3 regions of the Arthrobacter sp. DualSoilB13 genome follow, and region 1 is predicted to be linked to each of the others. Evidence: predicted binding sites of a transcription regulator. Region 1 holds the regulator's gene; each other region holds the start of a gene.
What was found. Region 1 encodes HrcA, which represses chaperone genes, less so after heat shock. Its sites were predicted from a motif close to TTNGCACTCGNNNNNNNCGAGTGCNAA; they were not measured.

Region 1 (6,561 bases):
GAACCGAAACCCAGACGTGTAAGGAACATCTTCATCTGCTCCGGTGTGGTGTTTTGGGCTTCGTCCAGGATGATGAAGGCGTCGTTCAGCGTGCGTCCGCGCATATAGGCCAACGGGGCTACCTCGATGGTTCCTGCAGCCATCAGGCGGGGAATGGACTCGGGATCCATCATGTCGTGCAAGGCGTCATATAGTGGGCGAAGATAGGGGTCAATCTTGTCGCTCAGCGTGCCGGGGAGGAAGCCCAGCCGTTCCCCCGCTTCCACGGCTGGCCGGGTCAGGATGATCCGGCTGACTTCCTTCGTTTGCAAGGCTTGCACCGCTTTGGCCATTGCAAGATAGGTCTTGCCGGTACCTGCCGGGCCGATTCCAAAGATGACGGTGTTCTCATCAATGGCGTCAACGTAATTCTTCTGATTCAGCGTCTTGGGCCGGATAGTCTTACCGCGGCTTGAGAGGATGTTATGGGTCAGCACATCGGCAGGATTCTGCACGGACTGGGCCCTCAGAAGGGACACGAGCTGCTGAAGGATGTCCGGAGTCACCACGGTCCCCTTCGCCACGAGCCCACGGACTTCCTCCAACAGACGCATAACGCGTGGAATGACGGTGGAAGGGCCTGTCATGGAGAGCTCGTTGCCACGGACATGGAAACTGACGTCCTGGAACTGTTCCTCGATGTACCGCAAGGCTTCGTCGTGGCTGCCCAACGAGTGAACCATCTGGTCGGAGTTGTCGAACGTGACAACTTCCGTGCGCGTACCCGGTAGTGTGTGCGGGAACTCGGTGGGCGGCTGGTTGCCGTTTCCGGTCCTAAGCCGCCCGTTCAAAGATTCACTCATAGTGTTGGCCTTAGGCCTTTTCTCCTCCGGTTGGTCGTGTTACCTGCCATCGATTCGGCATTCGTGGCCGCTGTATGGGGCACGTCCGGATGCCGGAATGTCTTCAATCCTACGCCAGCCCGGCCTGCGATGAACCGAAACCACCGGCATCATCCGGCGCCTACCGTCATGGCGTACATTTTGTCTCAACTCGGCATCAAGCGGGTATCAATCATGTTTCAGTTGGCGCTGATCCGCGCAATCCCGGCCGACCGCCGTCGACGATGTGCCAAGCTGGCATAGCGGGTGGCATCCAAGCATCCTGCGGCCCGGCTCCGTTGGCTGGGAATCGGCGGCTGGGGCCGCCATGAGACACAAGGTTAGGCAGGACACCCATTTCGGAGCCAGGAAGCATTGGAGATGGCGCGCGCAGACGGACAAAATCCGTTATCGCTGTGCCGGCGATGCTTGCTGTCCTGTTGCTCACTGGTTGCATAGCCAACGGCGGCGATTCCCAAACCGGCACGAGTTCGCCATCCGTCAGCGTTAACGACGCGCCAGCCAGCCAGGCACCGCTGGAAACTACGCAGGCTTCCACGAAGATCCCGGTTTACTGGATTGGACGCAGCAAGGAACAGGTTTATCTCTACCGTGAGTTCAGGGATATCTCCAGCGACGGAAACCCCGTGACCACCGCACTCCGGATCATGATGTCCGAAAAACCCCTGGACCACGACTTCTTCACCCCCTGGCAGGCCCCCGAAAGCCTGGCCACCTCCATCTCCGGCAAGAACGTCATCACCGTTGATATTTCGCGGGATGCCTTCAACTCAAACCTCGACGCCGGAATGGCGCAGCGCGCTGTCCAGCAATTGGTCTACACGGCGACGGCGGCAGCCTCGTCCTCGGGGCTCATCAACTCCGGCCAGCAGATCCAGGTTGTCATCCTGGTTGACGGACACACGGACTACATGGCGTTTGGGCAGGTAAAGCTCGGCCAACCCATGGAACGGAACGCATCCTTGGTGGCACCTCTGTGGATCATCGATCCGCAAGAGGAAACAACTCTGCCTGCCGGTGTAGTCAAGTTCAATGGCCGCAGCACCGACAGTTCAAAGCCGGTCAGCTGGCAGATTCTGCAGGAGAATGGCAAGGGCGAAAAGAGCAGCCTGCTCACCGGGAGAACGCAAGCAACCGGTGCGCCTGGTCAATACGGAGCCTTCACCTTCAGTGCCACACTGAAGGCCGGCAAATATGAGCTGCGGGTTTCACAAGTGGATGAGGCCGGCGCAACCATCGAAACGAGCACCGACACCCGCCTGTTCAACGTCGGTTAGCTGCGGGTTCGACGAGCTGCGGGGCGGCTACCAGCGGCCCAGGACGTCACTTGCAAGAACGACGGCGGCGGGTCCCGCCGTCGAGGACCTCAACACGTGGTGACCCAGAAGTGCCGTGACGGCACCGGCGTCACTGAGCCGCGTTACCTCTCTTGGTGAGATGCCACCCTCCGGTCCGACAATCAAGAGAACCTCGCGAGGGGTCCCATCATCTCCAGTCCGGACCGCAACCGACTCTTCAAGGACGGTCCGCAGGGGGTTCTTGGCGTCTTCATGCAGGATGATGGCCACATCAGCGGCCGCGACGGCCTTCGCCAAAGCGGCAGTGTCCATCATGGACCGTACCTCAGGAATCCAAGCACGCCGCGCCTGCTTGGCTGCCGCCGTGACCACGGACTGCCACTTCGCGTGCGCCTTGGCGGCCCGTTCGCCTTTCCAACGCACGATCGCCCGCTCGGACTGCCACGGAATGACGGCGTCTATTCCGAGTTCCGTGGCAGTCTCGATGGCGAGTTCGTCCCGATCGCCCTTGGCAAGTGCCTGAACCAGCACCAGCCGGACCGCCGGCTGGTCCTCGAGGACTACCTCGGATGCCTTCACTGTGAGGGTGCTGGAACCGGCGTCAACCACGGCGCCAGTCAACCGCATGCCCGAACCGTCGGCTATGTCCACGGGCTCACCCACGGCCAGTCGCTTGACGGTGACGGCATGGCGCGCCTCAGCACCTTCCAACACAAATGTGGACCCGGGGATCAGCTGGTTAAGGCTTCCCGCCGGTGTAAAGAAAACCGGATTGCTCACCGCTACAGGTTACCGAGCTTGTCCCGAAGCTTCGCGAACATTCCGCCGCTTGCCACCAGCTTTCCCTCGGTAAACTGCTCGCCGCGCAGCTTGGCGAGCTGCTGCAGGAGTTCCTCCTGGGCGGGGTCGAGCTTGGTCGGGGTCTCCACGTGCAAGTGCACCTTGAGGTCGCCGCGTCCGTAACCCCGGAGGTGCGTAACACCCAAGCCGCGCAGGGTAATGACTTCGCCGGATTGGGTACCGGCCTTGACGTCGATGTCCTGCGCGCCGTCGAAGGTGTCCAGCTGCAGTTCGGTGCCAAGTGCCGCAGCGGTCATGGGCACACTTAGTGTTGCGTGGAGGTCGTCGCCTTCACGCATGAACATGGAGTCGTTGTTGACCCGGATCTCCACATAGAGATCGCCAGCGGGGCCTCCAGCGGGGCCCGCTTCACCCTGCCCGGACAGCTGGATGCGTGTACCAGTGGCGACACCGGCCGGAACCTTGATGGTGAGGGAACGACGACTGCGGATGCGGCCCTGTCCATTGCACTCGTTGCAGGGGTCCTTAATGACTGTGCCGAAGCCTTCACACGAACCGCAAGGGGCGGCAGTCATGACCTGGCCCAGGATGGAACGGACTGCCCGTTGGACCTGGCCGCTGCCACCGCAGATGTCGCAGCGTTCCGGGTGGGTGCCCGGGCGGCAGCAACTGCCATCGCACGTGGGGCAGATCACGGCGGTATCCACTTCAAGCTTCTTGTTGACGCCGAAGACGGCGTCCTTCAAATCGATGCGGACGCTGATGAGCGCGTCCTGGCCCCGCCGGACCCGGGAGGCCGGTCCGCCCTGACCGCCGCCACCAAAGAAGGTGTCGAAGATGTCCTGGAAGGCAAAACCCTGGCCGGCGTAGCCGCCACCGAAACCGTTGTCAGTGCCGTTTTCATTGCCCGTGGCATCATAGACCCGGCGCTTTTGGGGATCGGACAACACCTCGTAGGCGTGGGTCACGGCCTTGAACTGTTCCGCGACATCTTCACCGGGGTTTACGTCGGGGTGCAGTTTCCGCGCCAACTTGCGGTACGCCTTTTTGATCTCTTCCCCGGTGGCTTCCGGCGAGACTCCCAAAACGTCATAGTGGCTGCTCAAAGTCGGTATCTCTTCCTTGTTGTACTACGGATGTTTCCTCGGACCGGTGTTTAGCCGCCGAGAATGCGGGAAAGGTAACGGGCCACGGCTCGTACTGCTGCCATGGTGGTGGGATAGTCCATGCGTGTGGGACCGAGAATCCCCACCTTGGCACCGGAGCCATAGCCCGTAGCTACGACGGAGGCCTCCGCCAAGCCATCGTAGGGATTCTCGCGTCCAATGCTCACGGTAACGCCGCGGGGATCATCCCCCATGTCAGATAACAACCGGAGCATGACAACTTGTTCCTCGAGTGCCTCCAGCACAGGGCCTATGCTCAGGGGGAAGTCAACGTTGGAGCGGGCCAGGTTTGCCGTTCCAGCCATCAGGATGCGCTCTTCGCGGCTGGTGTCGCTCAACGATTGAAGCCCCTGGGCCAACGTCTGCGCCAGACTGCGCAGTTCCGGCGGACACAGCGCAACGACAGAAGGAAGCACTTGAGGCAAAAGCGCCAGCTGTGTGCCGGCAATGTTGCCCAGGAACCGGGACCTCAGGAGCATCAGGGCCTCATTGCTCACATCGGACCCAGCGTCGATGACCTTCTGCCCCACGCTGCCGGTGTCCGCAATTAGGACCACGAGGACCTGTTGAGGGGCCAAGAGGACGAATTCCACGTGGCGAACAAGCGCGCGGTTCGAATGCGGGTACTGCACAACGGCCACCTGGTTGGTCAGCTGTGACAGAAGCCTTACGGTGCGCTCCAAGATGTCGTCGACATCATCGGGGCCCTCGAGCAAAGAATGGATGGCCCTGCGCTCGGCCGCTGAGAGCGGTTTGACCTGCGAAATGCGGTCAACGAAAAGGCGATAGCCCTTGTCAGTGGGGATTCGACCGGCACTGGTGTGAGGCGCCGCAATCAGGCCTTCCTCTTCCAAAACCGCCATGTCATTCCTGATGGTAGCGCTGGAAACGCCAAGATGATGCCGCTCCACGAGGGCCTTGGACCCGACAGGTTCCCTGGAATGCACGTAATCCTCAACGATGGCACGCAGCACTTCGAGCTTGCGCGGCTCACTCAATGCTCCACCTCCTGACGACTGCCATGGTTCTTCCGACCGGTCAACGCGGGATCCCGCTCAGACCTCCACACTTAGCACTCAACATGCCCAAGTGCTAACAAGTCTAGTATGAGCCACCCCGTTGTTAGCATTGAAACCTGCCGCGGGCGGCTTCGGCCCGCACCGTAAACCAGCACAAAGGTAGGAATCCCTTGGCTTTGAAAAATTGGGGCCCGCAGGATCTGTCCGCTCCGGCCAAACAGAAGCTGCCGGAAGTAGCCGTGCAGCGGGGAATGGTCCTCGAGGACGTGCAGTCGGGCTGGGTGGGTGAAGTAACCCGCGTTGAGAAGTCGGGCGGAATGCACGTGGTCTCCTTGGAAGACCGGCGTGGAAAGACCAAATCGTTCCAGCTGGGCTTTGGCTTCCTGCTCGAAGGTCAGGCTATCCGCTTGATGCCTCCCGCCCCCCGCACCGCTGCATCCGGGGTTCCGTCCGGCCGGACGGCCTCGGGTTCCGTCAGGGTCCAGGGGCAACGGGCACAGGTAGCCAAGGCCAGCCGCATTTGGGTGGAAGGAAAGCACGACGCCGAACTGGTGGAGAAGGTCTGGGGTGATGATCTCCGGGTGGAAGGCATCGTGGTGGAGCCATTGCACGGCGTTGATGACCTGAAGTCCGCCATCGCCGACTTCAATCCCGGCTCAGGCCGCCGGCTTGGAATCCTCGTGGACCACCTTGTGCCCGGGTCCAAAGAGTCCCGAATTGCCGCCGAGGCCATGACGGTCCCGGGGGCTGCGGGAAACGTCCTCATTGTTGGACACCCCTACGTGGATGTCTGGCAGGCGATCAGGCCCAAGGTCCTGGGCATTGAGGCCTGGCCCGCCGTACCCCGCGGGATCGATTGGAAGACCGGAATCCTCAGCGCGTTCGACTGGCCCCATGAGACCCCTGAGGACATAGGCTTGGGCTGGCAACGCCTTCTGGGCGCAGTCCGCACCTATGCCGACCTTGAGCCATCGCTCTTGGGACGGGTGGAAGAAGTCATCGATTTTTTGACGGTTCCTTGAGGTGGAGTCCTTCAGGTATCAGCAACTACCGTGTCAACGGGGCGTTGGTCCCGGCAAGTGCGTCGGTGCCGGTATTCTGGGACAGCAACACCGCAGCATCTTTAAAGCAAAGGGAAGACAACGTGGCAGATAACGCTCCTGAAGAACCGGGCAGCGCCGCAGGCCGGCCCCAGTACCATGGCGCGCCTGCCAACGCACTCCCGTTGACAGCCAGCGAGGACAGGCAATGGGCTACTCTGGCCCACTTTGGCGGCATCCTGGGATGCCTGCCGTCCCTTCTGATTTACCTGATTTTCCGGGATCGTGGACCGTTCACCGCACAGGAATCCAAAGAAGCGCTGAACTTCACGCTGCCTCCCACCATCGCAGCAGTT
Region 2 (6,561 bases), 1.3 Mb from region 1:
GTCCTCAATGCGGTGCTTGCGTTCCTTGAGCTCAACTTCGGTTGCGGCACCGGCCTTGATGACTGCAACGCCGCCGGCCAGCTTGGCCAGGCGTTCCTGCAGCTTCTCGCGGTCGTAGTCGGAGTCGGAGTTCTCGATCTCGGCGCGGATCTGGGCCACGCGGCCTGCGATCTGATCGGCGTCGCCGGCACCTTCAACGATGGTGGTCTCGTCCTTGGTGACAACAACCTTGCGGGCGGTGCCGAGGAGTTCCAGGCCAGCGTTTTCGAGCTTGAGGCCAACTTCTTCGGAGATGACCTGGCCACCGGTGAGGATGGCGATATCGGCCAGCTGTGCCTTGCGGCGGTCACCGAAGCCCGGAGCCTTGACGGCAACGGACTTGAAGGTGCCACGGATCTTGTTGACGATCAGGGTGGCCAAGGCCTCGCCCTCGATGTCTTCGGCGATGATCAGCAGCGGCTTGTTGGACTGCATGACCTTCTCCAGAACCGTGACGAGTTCCTTCACGTTGGAGATCTTGGAGTTGACGATGAGGATGTACGGGTCTTCGAGGACCGTTTCCTGGCGCTCTGCGTCGGTGACGAAGTAAGCGGAGATGTAACCCTTGTCGAAGCGCATGCCTTCGGTGAGTTCGAGCTCCAGGCCGAAGGTGTTGGATTCCTCGACCGTGATGACGCCTTCCTTGCCCACCTTGTCCAGGGCTTCGGCGATGAGGCTGCCGATTTCCGGGTCGCCGGCGGAGATGGAAGCGGTAGCTGCGATCTCTTCCTTGGTCTCGATTTCCTTGGCGGAGGCGAGCAGTTCGCTGATGACTGCCTCAACAGCCTTCTCGATACCGCGCTTGAGGGACAGCGGGTCGGCTCCGGCGGCAACGTTGCGCAGGCCTTCCTTCACCAGTGCCTGGGCGAGGACGGTTGCAGTGGTAGTACCGTCGCCAGCGACGTCATCCGTCTTCTTGGCAACTTCCTTGACCAGTTCTGCACCGATCTTCTCGTAGGGGTCGTCCAGTTCGATCTCCTTGGCGATGGAAACGCCATCGTTGGTGATCGTGGGGGCGCCCCACTTCTTTTCGAGGACGACGTTGCGTCCACGCGGGCCGAGGGTGACCTTGACGGCGTCTGCGAGGATGTTCAGGCCCCGCTCGAGGCCGCGGCGTGCCTCTTCATCAAATGCAATGATCTTGGCCATAACGGCGGTAGTCCTTTCGGGACAGTCGTTAAGAAGGTACCTGTCAGATGGGGTGCCCGCGACGGACGGTCCATTGCTTGCGGCCTCTGTATGCCACGCGCTCCGGACCTCACCCCACCAAGGTGTTTCTTGATCCTCCGCAGATTCGACGCCTGCCCGCCGCCGGGATGAGCCGGGCCGGACTTAGCAGTCGAACCGTAGGAGTGCTAACTCAATAATTAGCACTCGACCGGTGAGAGTGCAAGCAGGGATGCCACTTCCCGCTACAAATAGGAGGGCTTTCAGCCGTGGGCTGACCTACGCGACGCGGACGCCTTCGGCCTGCGGACCCTTCTGGCCCTCCCCAAGTTCGAACTCAACACGCTGACCTTCTTCGAGGGCGCGGAAGCCATCCATCTGAATGGCCGACCAATGCACAAAGACGTCGTCGCCGGATTCATCCACAGTGATGAATCCGTAGCCTTTTTCGGCGTTGAACCATTTGACGGTTCCCAAAGCCATAATGCCCACACTTTCGCAGTAGCCAAGACCGGTTGCCGGGATCTCCGTACCGGAATCAATCCACTGTAACCACTGTCACCATCACCGCGCTGCCCCAAAGAGCGAAGGCACCGCTTTTGTTATTGAGGCTTAACCGAGTTGGGCCTTATCGCTTCAAGCCGGGCGTGATTCTTATTGGAAACCGGGGCCGGCCACAACCACCAGGGGTTGTTGAACCTCAGGCGTTTCCACAATGGTTTGAATGCCCAGCAAGGTTCCCAGGGCCTCAGCGTTCGCCTTTTGCTCCGGGGTGTTGTAGAAGATCACGGACGTCTGCTGCGGCAGCCCACCCCAGTTCCCTACCGTGCTCAACGCCCAACCATCACCCTGAACGAGGCCGGCCACACGCCCGGCCAAGCCGGCTGTTCCAGCGCCGTTGTACACAGCTACCGGAGTGGTCTTGTCCACAGGAGCCGAGGAGGGAGTCGCAGAAGGAGAATCCGACGGCGCCGGTTCGGTGCTGGCTTGACTGCCGGGATCGCCGGAGGCGGACGGCGCGCTGCTCGCTTCAGTGGGTGCAGCTGACGGTGCTGTTGAAGTCTGCTGGGGTGCCGGCGTCGTGGCGTTTGATGCTGCGCCCGGTGATACCAGCCCAAGGTTGGGGAGGATCAGGAAGGCCACCAGTCCGAGCACCAAGGCCACTGCCCCAACGGTCAGGACCGGCCACAGGGTGGGGCGTGCGGTCTCTTGGGCGTCGCGGTGAACGCCTTGACGGGACGTGTTCTGCGGAACCCGGTCGAATTCGTCCTTGGCATATTTGGTCATGGTGAAGCGGTGTCCTTGCTGGTTGCTGCTGACTGATCAGCCTGGCGATTTACGCGTCGGACCCCAAGCGACGTGCAGTCCTCGCACGCTGGCGGGACGTACGTAGTCTACGCAGTCTCTTGACGAGCATGGGATCGTGGGCCAACGCGTCCTCGGTATCGATCAGCGCGTTCAGGATCTGATAATAGTGGGTGGCGGAGAGGTCGAACAGCTCGCGGATAGCCTGTTCTTTGGCCCCGGCGTACTTCCACCACTGCCGCTCCAGTGCCAGCATCTGCTGATCCCGTTCGCTCAACGGAGAGTCGCTGCGGGTCTCGGCTGCGAGGTCCTCGAGCGCGAAACCTGTGGCCTGCGACGCCATCGGTTCCGGTGCTGGTTCTGCCACGGCACACTCCTTCGACGCTTATTGGGGGGAAAATGTCCTACCCCCATGCTACGGGCGAATAACAAGGCTGTCATTCGCAGTGCGGGTGCCGCGCGGGAGACAATAGCGTGATGACTGGCGAGGATGCACTCTTTGATCTTGAACCTGCCGACTCGGCCGACCCGGGCTTCGCCGCGTTGTGTGAGGCGCCACTCGAAGACCTGATGGCTCCCGACTGGGCCGACGCCTTGCGCCCTGTGGAAGGCCAGCTCCGGGAGACCCTGAAGTACGTGGCCGGCCAATCCTCAAACGGCGCACAGGTTCTTCCTGCGGCCAAAAACCTGCTGCGGGCTTTCGAGCAACCGCTGGCCGATGTCAAAGTCTTGATTCTCGGCCAGGATCCCTACCCGACTCCCGGCCACGCCGTTGGACTTTCCTTCGCAGTGTCGCGGCAAACACGGCCCATCCCCCGAAGCCTGGTCAACATCTATCGCGAACTCCGCGACGACCTCGGACTTTCACCGCGTGTTCACGGCGACCTCGGCGCCTGGACCGAGCAAGGCGTCCTGCTCCTGAACCGAGTCCTCAGCGTCGAAGCCGGGAACGCCGGTTCCCACCGCGGCAAAGGTTGGGAGGCCATTACGACGGCGGCGGTCACCGCCGTCGTAAACCGTACAGACGGCGATGGGCGGCAAAGTCCGCTGGTGGCGATCTTGTGGGGCAAGGACGCCGAGGGCGTGGTGCCGCTGCTGGGCGGGGCGCCGTCCATCGTGTCCGTCCATCCGAGTCCGCTTTCGGCCTCGAGGGGTTTCTTCGGCTCAAAGCCCTTTAGCCGGACCAACGATCTCCTGGTGGGTTTGGGCGCGGACCCCATCAACTGGGAACTGCCGGTTCTGTAGACTCACGGCTGCAACCTCCGGCAGCTGTAACCTTCGACTCATACCCAGCCGGTGCGCAGGTCATTAGCTTAGGCTTGCCTACATGACTGCACTCCCCGTCACTTCATCCGCTTCACGCAAGACTCGCCCGCAGGTGACCCTGACCGTCCTGCGCAACGAACGCCTGTCACCGCACATGGTTCGGATCGTTGCAGGCGGACCAGGATTCAGTGACTACGCGAACAACGAATACGTGGACCGATACGTCAAGATCGTCTTCCCCCAACCCGGCGTGGAGTACGAACTCCCGCTGGACTTGTGGGCCATCCGCGACACCATGCCCCGCGAGCAGTGGCCCCACACTCGTACGTACACCATCCGCTGGGTGGACTTGGAAGCTCAGGAACTGGCCATCGACTTTGTGGTCCACGGCGACGAAGGACTGGCTGGCCCCTGGGCTGCAGCGGCCAAGCCCGGCGATTCACTGACGTTCACAGGTCCGGGCGGTGCCTACAACCCCGCACCTGGCGCCGACTGGTACCTGTTCGCCGGCGACGACGCCGCCATACCGGCCATTGCGGCCTGTGTTGAGGCCCTTGCTCCGGATGCCCGCGGCACCGTGTTCCTTGAAGTGGACAACGAGGCGGACATTCTTCCGATTTCCGCACCCGCAGGTGTGGAGTTGCACTGGCTGCTGCGCAAAGGGATTCAGGCGGGATCCAGCCACCTGCTCCTTGAAGCACTAAGAAACACCGAATGGCTGCCGGGACGAGTGGATGTCTTCGCTCACGGCGAGCGGGGCTACATGAAGGGTCTCCGCGAGATCTTCTTCGTGCAGCGCCGCTTGGAGCGTTCGCAGGTATCGCTCTCCGGGTATTGGGCGCAGGGTCGCGTGGAGGAAGTCTTCCAGGCAGAAAAGAAGCTCCCCGTCGGACAAATCTAGACTCAGGTCAAATCTAGACTCAGGACAGATCCAGACTCAGGACAGATCAAGCGTCACTTCTTAAAGCCGAACGGCGCCGCCTCATTGGGCAGCGCCGTTCGGCTTTTGTGGTTAGCGCCTGCGTACCCTGCGCCGTTCGTTGCTGGACAACCCCTTCGTGAGCGGTCTGGCCAAGTTGTCGCCCAGCACAATGCCCGCCGCCACTCCCAGCACTATGGCGCCGGCGTTGAGCATTCCACCCGCACCCAGAAGGATGTTGCCCCCCTCAACGGTGAGCGCGTACATGGAGCGGAAGATCGTCAGACCTGGCAGCAGGATCAGTGCAGCTGGAACAGCCACCACAAGCTGCGGTGCCCCGAGTTTGAGCGCCACTACACGGCCCAACAAGCCGATGGCCACGGCGGCGACCGCTGGTGACAAGCGGTCGCCAAGGCCGGCTTCGCCCACCCCCCACAAGACGAAGAAGCCCACTATGCCAACTGCCGCCGTCGGGAGTAACAGCCGCATTTGAGTCTGTTCGGTGACGCCGATGGCCACCACCGCGATGGCAATGAGCACTGCCTGGATCCACAGCGGATACGCGTCCGGGAAGGTTTGCGTGACGTCCAGGACGGCGCTGCCCATGAGCGTTCCCACCACCACGGCGACGCCGATACCTGCCACGATCGCACCGAATGTCAGTGCCGTGGAAAGAAAGCGGCCCGCCGCCGTTACCGGGAAGCCGTTGATCGCGTCTTGAACGGATGAGACAAGTCGACCCGTTGGCAGCAGCAGCAGGATTCCGCCGGCAACCACAATGGAAGGAGCAATGTCCACACCCGCCCACCGCAGCATCAGGGCAATAAAGGTAACCAGGAATGCGCACGCCATGGTGTTGAAGAAGTCCGCTGTGCGCCACCGGGCAAGTTGCCGGGAGAGCAGGCTGATCAGGATATTGGAGCAGAAGGCAACCGCCGACGCGCCCAGTCCCCCACCCAGTACGCCAACAAATACCGCCGAGAAAATACCGAACGCAATGGTGACCATCCACCGGGGGAACGGTTTGGCGCTGCGGATGATCTCGTTCAACCTGCGCACGGCTTCGTCACGGCCTACTCCCCCTGCCACGATGTCCGTGACCAACTGATGCACCTGGGCCAGGCCGGCGTAGTTGTTGGTCCAGGAGCGCACTACACGCAGCAGCGTGATGGGAGTCTGGTCTTTGGGCGCATAGTTGATGGCCACCGACTGGTTGGTGATGTCCACTTCAACGTTCTTAAGGCCAAGAGCTGCTGTGACCGCAATCATGCTGGTCTCCACCTCAAGGGCACCTGCACCATAACGGAACATGACTTCGGCCAAATGCAGAGCGAAGTCGATGGTCTTGCGGGCCGAAGCGTCCACACCCACCACTTGAATAGTGGGGTTGGCGTAAGGACTTCCGGCCAACCGGTCCACGATGTTCATGGGTGCGGTGGGCGGGCTATCGCCTTGAACCAAACGCATCAGCATGCGCTTGGCGTTGACGTTCTGCCGGACCTGGGATGGCCGCAACGGCTGGGTTTTAGGCAACCCGTCGGTATGGGGCCTGTTGGCGGACCCGTCGGGGCGTTCAGTCACGCGGTGATCCTCCCTTGGCTTGTGTGATTAGCGATTCCTCCGAAATTTTCCTACTACCGGCAATTTCTCAAGGGGCAATCGTCCCAGAACTGACTGGGCGGCCCCTGCGAGCTTCCTGACCGCGCGGTAGCCATGGAAGATGAGCGGGTTCACCGGCGCTACGAAATCGCCCACCAACTGGACCACCTCGCCACCGAAGCCCTTCTTGAATTCGTAGCCTCCATGGCCGGTTTCATCCTGGCCTTGGATACCGAACGTGCCATAGAAGTTGTAGCGCGAGTATC
Region 3 (6,561 bases), 680 kb from region 1:
TATTACACGTTGACGAGGCCGCTGGAACGCGGCGCCGTGACCCGCCCGGCGAGGTATCGGGCGTCCCGGCAGGCACCGGGCAGCGTTGCCGAGGCTGCCGCGAACAGGAACTCCTGGCCAAGGAAGTACAGGCCCGGGACGCTGTCTGCCACTCCCCTGGTCTGCTGCGGTTCCCCGTGACTGTCGAATGCCGGCAGGTTCACCCATGAGTAATCCTCGTGATAGCCAGTGCACCATATGACGTTCGCGGCCTCCACCTGCGTCCCGTCTTCCAGTACCGGGAGTCCGTCCTGCACACCAGCCAACCTGGGATGGAGGCGGACACCGGCAGCGGCCAGGTCCTTGCTCTTGGTGCGGATCAGCGGGGCCGCCATGGATTTGAACTTGGGAGCCGCTTTTCGTCCCATGGGGGTATTGAGGTTGAGCACGTAAAGGCCCAGGAAGCGGACTACCGGCAGGGCAAAACGCGCAGCTGCACGGCCATGCCGCATAGGCATCTCGGCGCTGGGCTTGCCAGCAAGAAGTGTGGGCCGGGAGCGGGCAACTTCAAGGGCAATCTCCGCACCGGAATTGCCCAGGCCCACCACCAGGACAGGGCCTTCCTTTAACTGACCGGGGTTTTTGTAATCCTGAGAGTGCAGCTGAAGGATGCTCCGATCCAGTTCGCCCGCGAAGGCAGGAACTTTGGGGATACGGTGACCACCTGTGGCGATGACCACATTCCTGCTTCTCCATTCGCGGTCTCCCGACCGGAGCACGAAAGCCTCACCCTCAGAGCTGATGTCCTCCACGCGTACGCCGGCAACGTAAGGCAATTCAAAGCGGCGCACATAGTCTTCCAAGTAGTCAGCCAGCTGATCCTTGGTGGGAAATGCCAAGGGGTCGCCGGGGAAAGGTGCGCCGGGAAGGCCGTCATACTTGGCCGGAGTGAAGAGGCGCAAGGAGTCCCAGCGTTGACGCCAAGCATCCCCTGGCCTCTGGTGCTGGTCCAGGATGAGGAAGTTCCTGCCCTGCCTTGCCAACCAGTACCCGAGCGCGAGCCCGGACTGGCCGCCACCCACAATGACGGTGTCAACTTCTGGATTGTGGTGAACGGACATCATCGTCTCCTATCTCGCTTGCAGTGGATCACTGATCTTTGCTGTGACCTGATAGGAGCCACGCTATGAGCGCGGCGCCTGGGTCCGCATCGGTCAAGTGAGCCACTCATTTCCAGCGGGATGGGTATTTCTGACCACTCGCAGTGGTTTTCAGCGAATCAGGCCGTGCTCAAAGGCGTAGCCGGTCGCGGCCGCTCTGGACGGCACCGCGAGTTTGGAAAGAATGTTGCTCACATGCCTGGCCACTGTCTTTTCACTGAGGTAAAGCTCCCGGGCGATGGTTCGGTTGGAGTGCCCACCGGCCACCAGCCGGAGCACTTCCACCTCGCGGTCAGTCAACGGTGAGCTGCCTTTGTTCTTCTCGCCGGTGAGTTCCAGGACCTCTGCTACTGCCGGCATCGCCCCAAGATCTGCCAAGTCGGCTTTGGCAGCCTCGAACTCCATGGCAGCAGAATCGGGATCGCCCAACAGGGCACACGCACGCGCCGCAAGTACCCTGCACCGGGCGGCTTGATAGGGAGCTTCGAGGCTGTACCAGATCCGCCACGCCCTTCTCGCCTCACGAAGCGCGGCCTGGGGCTCGGCTTCGACCAACAGCACCTGGGCAGCGGCATGGGCAACCAGGGCCATCTCCAATGGACGGCCGCCCTGCTGAAGAGGCTCGGACAGTTCGTCCAGCGCGAGCCTGGCAGCAGCCGCGTCGCCAGCGGCAAGTTCAACCTCGACGACGGCAGGCAGCAAGCGACGTCGATTGGCTGGGTCGGCCCCTGCCATCGCCCGCCGCATGGTGGCCTGTGCCTGGGCCGTTTTGTGCTCGGCCAGCTCAAGCAGCGCGATGCCGGGAACAGGTTCGAATCCGGTCCCGGCAGCTATGGCGTAGGCTTTCCCCGCTTCCACCAGGAAACCCTGCAGGCGAAGTACTTCGCCCTGTTGATACCAGGATCCAAACGTGGCATCCGGGTCGCCCTTCCGCACCCTGCCTTCGGCGGCCCGCGCCACCGACAGGGCCTCTTCCCACGCTCCGTGAAGTATCAACAGTTCGGCACGGTAAGCCTGGCATTGTCCACTGAACATCACCATGTCCGGGCGATCCCCGCACCAGCGTTCCAAGGCCGCAGTCCACTCGTGGGCGCGGCGCACATCGTTGGAAAGACGACAACTGCCCAAGACTGCACAGTAGATGATCCCTGCGGGGATGGGAGAGACCTCACCTGAGGTGACAGAGACCATCACTTCATCCAAAAGCTGCAAACCTTCTTCCACGTGCCCGAGGGAAACGCGGGTGGTGCCGACACCGAGCCGGCCCAAGGCCTGGAGGTCTTTGTCGTGGAAGGAGGTTCCCAGCTCCAAGGCTTTGGCGAACAGACCGTGTCCAGCTGCCGGGGCTCCACTGCGCAACAAACCGAGGGCCGCTGGAATCATGAGGTATCCCTCGGCTGCACAGGGACCTGACATACCTTCCAGCACGTGCTTGGCACGGGACAACCACCCGTTTCCACGGGCCGGCTCTCCCATGTCCATCAGGAACATAACCAGCCAGGCCGCACACCTCGCGGCATTGTCAGTGTCTCCCATGGTCAGGAATTCGTCGTGCGCCCGGGTCAGGTACTCAATGCTTTGGCTATTCAAGCCAAGCAGCATCGCCACAGATGCCGCCAATTCGATGTCCTGCGGAGGGAGTCCGCCCTCTGAATCGGCGCGGGTGAGGCACTCAAGCGCATCGCGCCAACGGCGCTCGTGGAAGGCCGAGCGTCCCAAATCCAAGTCTGTGTCCGGAACTGTCATGGCTCACCTTGCGACCGGGAACAGACCGAATGACGCACCCAAGCCGCCCTAGTAGCGTCAGGTTACCGCCGCCGTCGTACGCTCACAATAGCCGCCCCGCGGAAAGCCGCAGACAACAAAAGCCCCGGTCAACGTGACCGGGGCTTCTGTTAAACCAGGCCGTTAGTGCTGGTGGCCTGCGTGTGCGTCTTCTTCCTCAGCCGGCTTTTCGGCAACCAGGGTCTCGGTGGTGAGAACCAGAGCAGCAATGGAAGCGGCGTTGCGGAGAGCCGAACGGGTGACCTTCACGGGGTCGATCACGCCAGCGGCGATCAGGTCCTCGTACTCGCCGGACTTGGCGTTGAAGCCGTGGTTTGCTTCCAGCTCGGAAACCTTGGCAACAACAACGAAGCCGTCGAAGCCAGCGTTCTGGGCGATCCAGCGCAGCGGCTGGACCAGGGCGCGGCGGACGATGCCCACAGCAGCTGCTGCGTCACCCTCCAGCGCCTTGACGGCCGGGGACTCGTCCAGTGCCTTGAGGGCGTGGATGAGAGCGGAACCGCCACCGGAAACGATGCCTTCTTCGAGGGCTGCACGCGTGGAGGAAACAGCGTCCTCGATGCGGTGCTTCTTTTCCTTCAGCTCAACCTCGGTGGCTGCGCCAACCTTAATCACGCCGATGCCGCCGGCCAGCTTGGCCAGGCGTTCCTGCAGCTTTTCCTTGTCCCAGTCGGAGTCCGTCCGGGTAAGCTCGGCGCGCAGCTGTGCAACGCGGTCAGCGACGTCCTCAGCCGTACCGGCACCATCAACAATGGTGGTGTTGTCCTTGGTGACTGTGATGCGGCGTGCGGTACCGAGTACCTCGAGGCCAACGGTGTCCAGGCTCAGGCCAAGGTCCGGGGAAACAACCTGGGCGCCCGTCAGCGTGGCGATGTCCTGGAGCATGGCCTTGCGGCGGTCGCCGAAGCCCGGAGCCTTGACGGCAACAACGTTGAGCGTGCCGCGGATGCGGTTGACGATCAGCGTGGACAGGGCTTCGCCTTCAATGTCTTCAGCAATGATGAAGAGCGGCTTGTTTGCCTGCAGGGCCTTCTCCAGCAGCGGCAGGAAGTCCTGCAGCGAGGAAATCTTGCCCTGGTTGATCAGGATGAGGGCGTCCTCGAGGACGGCTTCCTGGCGCTCAGCGTCGGTGACGAAGTACGGGGACAGGTAGCCCTTGTCGAACTGCATGCCCTCGGTGAGGACCAGTTCGGTCTGGGTGGTGGAGGATTCTTCAATGGTGATGACACCATCCTTGCCAACCTTGCCGAACGCTTCGGCCAGCAGTTCGCCAACCTCGTCGCTCTGTGCGGAGATGGCTGCGACGCTGGCAACCTGGGTGCCTTCGACTTCGCGGGCATTCTCCAGGAGGCGGGCGGCTACTGCTTCAACGGAAACCTCGATGCCGCGCTTGATCTCGCCCGGAGCGGCGCCGGCAGCCACGTTGCGCAGGCCTTCCTTGACCAGGGCCTGTGCCAGCACGGTGGCCGTGGTGGTGCCGTCGCCGGCAACATCGTTGGTCTTGGTGGCTACTTCCTTGGCCAGCTGTGCGCCAAGGTTCTCGTAGGGGTCATCAAGCTCAACTTCACGGGCGATGGTTACGCCATCGTTGGTGATGGTGGGTGCGCCCCACTTCTTGTCCAGCACGACGTTGCGGCCGCGCGGACCAAGCGTCACCTTGACAGTGTTGGCGAGCTTGTCGATACCGGCCTCAAGAGACCGGCGGGCAGCATCGTTAAAAGCAAGCTGCTTTGCCATGGTTGTGTCCTTTCAAGACAGAAAACCCGCACCGCTGGCGGCTGGAATCATTCCAACTCGACGGCGGTGCGGGGCTCCGGGAAGTTACTTTACGACGATCGCAAGGACGTCGCGGGCGGACAGAACGAGGTACTCGTTGCCGCCGGTCTTGACTTCGGTTCCACCGTACTTGGAGTAGATGACGACGTCGCCAACAGCTACGTCAACCGGTACGCGGTTTCCGTTGTCATCGAAGCGGCCGGGGCCGATTGCAACAACTTCGCCTTCCTGCGGCTTCTCCTGTGCGGAGTCCGGAATGACCAGGCCGGAAGCCGTGGTCTGCTCTGCTTCGAGCGGGCGAACAACAATACGATCCTCAAGAGGCTTAATCGAGACCGACACTCGGACTCTCCTTTTCATGAGCTGATTCATGGACTAAGAACTAGGGTGCCTGGGCGTTCAACCGTCGTCGCGGTGCCGGAGAACGCTTGGCGTAGTTAGCACCCTCCGGGGGAGAGTGCTAACAAGACTCTATGTAAGCGTTAGCACTCGGTCAAGGTGAGTGCCAGCATTTCGTCATGGGTGAACGTCCCTTACCTGCCCGTCAGGTCGTCCAGATCGTAGTCTTCGCCGTCGTCATCCTCATCCAGCGGAGCATTGCCGCGGTTCAGGTACAGCACCACGGCGGCGGCTATAGCCACGATGCCGGAGATCACCAGCGTGATAATTCCACCGGTCCGGGCGCCGCTGTAAAGTTCGCGGATGCCCCGCGCTTCATCGGTGGCGTCATTGACGCTCTTGCCGGCCACCGAGTAAGTAGCCGCATTGAAGGAATCCAACGCGAAGATAATGATCAGCAGGCCGATGCAGACCACCGCGATCACGACCCCCGCTATCAGGGCGGGGCGCGCAATCTTCGTCAGGGAGGGGTGCGGTGCTGCGTTGTCTTCCATGAAAACAACCCTATCCGGCTGATTCGCCGGTCACGCTGTCAAGCGCCGCGCCGTTAGGCTTGATTCCATGCCTCACGCACCGCAGGAACAGATCGCACCCTTGCTGACTACTGAAGGATGGGAACTTCTTGCCTCACTGGGACCCTATCGGGAGGCCGATTCCTTCAGCGTCAACGCAGACCTCCGCAAAGCGGGTCACTCCCCGGAGCTGGTAGCTGCGGTCCTCACGCAATCCAGGCTGCGGACGCGCGCAGAGGCAAAGTTCGGCGAGTTTGCCCGGCAGATGCTCTTTACCCAAGCCGGCTTGGAGCAGGCAACGCGATTGAACGTCGCAGCCCGTCACGCCGAGCGCTTCGCGAAGGCCGGCATCTCGCACGTTGCAGACCTGGGCTGCGGCCTTGGCGCCGACTCCATGGCGATGGCGTCAATGGACATTTCCGTGACCGCGGTTGAGATGGATGAAACCACCGCCGCCTGCGCCACCATCAATCTCATGCCCTTCCCGCATGCCACCGTGGTGCACTCCGACGCAACAACCGTGGAATTGGACGGGGTGGACGGCGTATGGCTGGATCCCGCCCGGCGAACCACGTCCACCTCCGGAACCAAACGGATCTGGGACCCTGAAGCCTTCTCTCCCCCGTTGTCCTTCGTGGAACGCCTGGCGGCTACCGGCCGCGCCATCGGCGTCAAGATGGGTCCCGGCATCCCGCATGAGTCCGTGCCTTCAGGCTGCGAAGCCCAGTGGGTTTCGGTAGGCGGCGACGTCACCGAAGTGACCCTGTGGTTCAACGCAGTGTCCCGCCCCGGCGTGCGTCGCGCCGCGCTGGTGATTGGCGGCCAAGGCGCCGCTGAGATCACCAGCGGCACGGATTTCGACGGCGGCCCGGTAGCCGCCGTCGGGCCTGTAGAAGGTTTCCTCTACGAACCCGATGGTGCGGTGATCCGCGCAGGACTGGTGGCCGACG

Region 2: a site for HrcA is predicted at 1,372-1,398, ahead of groL (chaperonin GroEL). Genes of this name have one in related genera too.
Region 3: a site for HrcA is predicted at 5,183-5,209, ahead of groES (co-chaperone GroES). Genes of this name have one in related genera too.

The regions. Positions count from the first base shown of each region.
Region 1 covers NZ_AP035865.1:2,261,592-2,268,152, forward strand. Annotated here, with positions in the region: gene ACZ5J0_RS10330 (PhoH family protein) at 1-842, opposite strand, end outside; gene ACZ5J0_RS10335 (GerMN domain-containing protein) at 1,286-2,158, shown strand; gene ACZ5J0_RS10340 (16S rRNA (uracil(1498)-N(3))-methyltransferase) at 2,186-2,959, opposite strand; gene dnaJ (molecular chaperone DnaJ) at 2,962-4,086, opposite strand; gene hrcA (heat-inducible transcriptional repressor HrcA) at 4,137-5,144, opposite strand; gene ACZ5J0_RS10355 (DUF3097 domain-containing protein) at 5,336-6,187, shown strand; gene ACZ5J0_RS10360 (DUF4870 domain-containing protein) at 6,310-6,561, shown strand, end outside.
Region 2 covers NZ_AP035865.1:957,619-964,179, reverse strand. Annotated here, with positions in the region: gene groL (chaperonin GroEL) at 1-1,188, opposite strand, end outside; gene ACZ5J0_RS04625 (cold-shock protein) at 1,486-1,689, opposite strand; gene ACZ5J0_RS04620 (LytR C-terminal domain-containing protein) at 1,861-2,493, opposite strand; gene ACZ5J0_RS04615 (DUF3263 domain-containing protein) at 2,543-2,878, opposite strand; gene ACZ5J0_RS04610 (uracil-DNA glycosylase) at 2,989-3,756, shown strand; gene ACZ5J0_RS04605 (siderophore-interacting protein) at 3,839-4,678, shown strand; gene ACZ5J0_RS04600 (threonine/serine exporter family protein) at 4,790-6,277, opposite strand; gene ACZ5J0_RS04595 (peptidoglycan bridge formation glycyltransferase FemA/FemB family protein) at 6,305-6,561, opposite strand, start outside.
Region 3 covers NZ_AP035865.1:2,941,348-2,947,908, forward strand. Annotated here, with positions in the region: gene ACZ5J0_RS13520 (flavin-containing monooxygenase) at 3-1,100, opposite strand; gene ACZ5J0_RS13525 (helix-turn-helix transcriptional regulator) at 1,251-2,885, opposite strand; gene groL (chaperonin GroEL) at 3,048-4,661, opposite strand; gene groES (co-chaperone GroES) at 4,746-5,042, opposite strand; gene ACZ5J0_RS13540 (hypothetical protein) at 5,234-5,593, opposite strand; gene ACZ5J0_RS13545 (THUMP-like domain-containing protein) at 5,661-6,561, shown strand, end outside.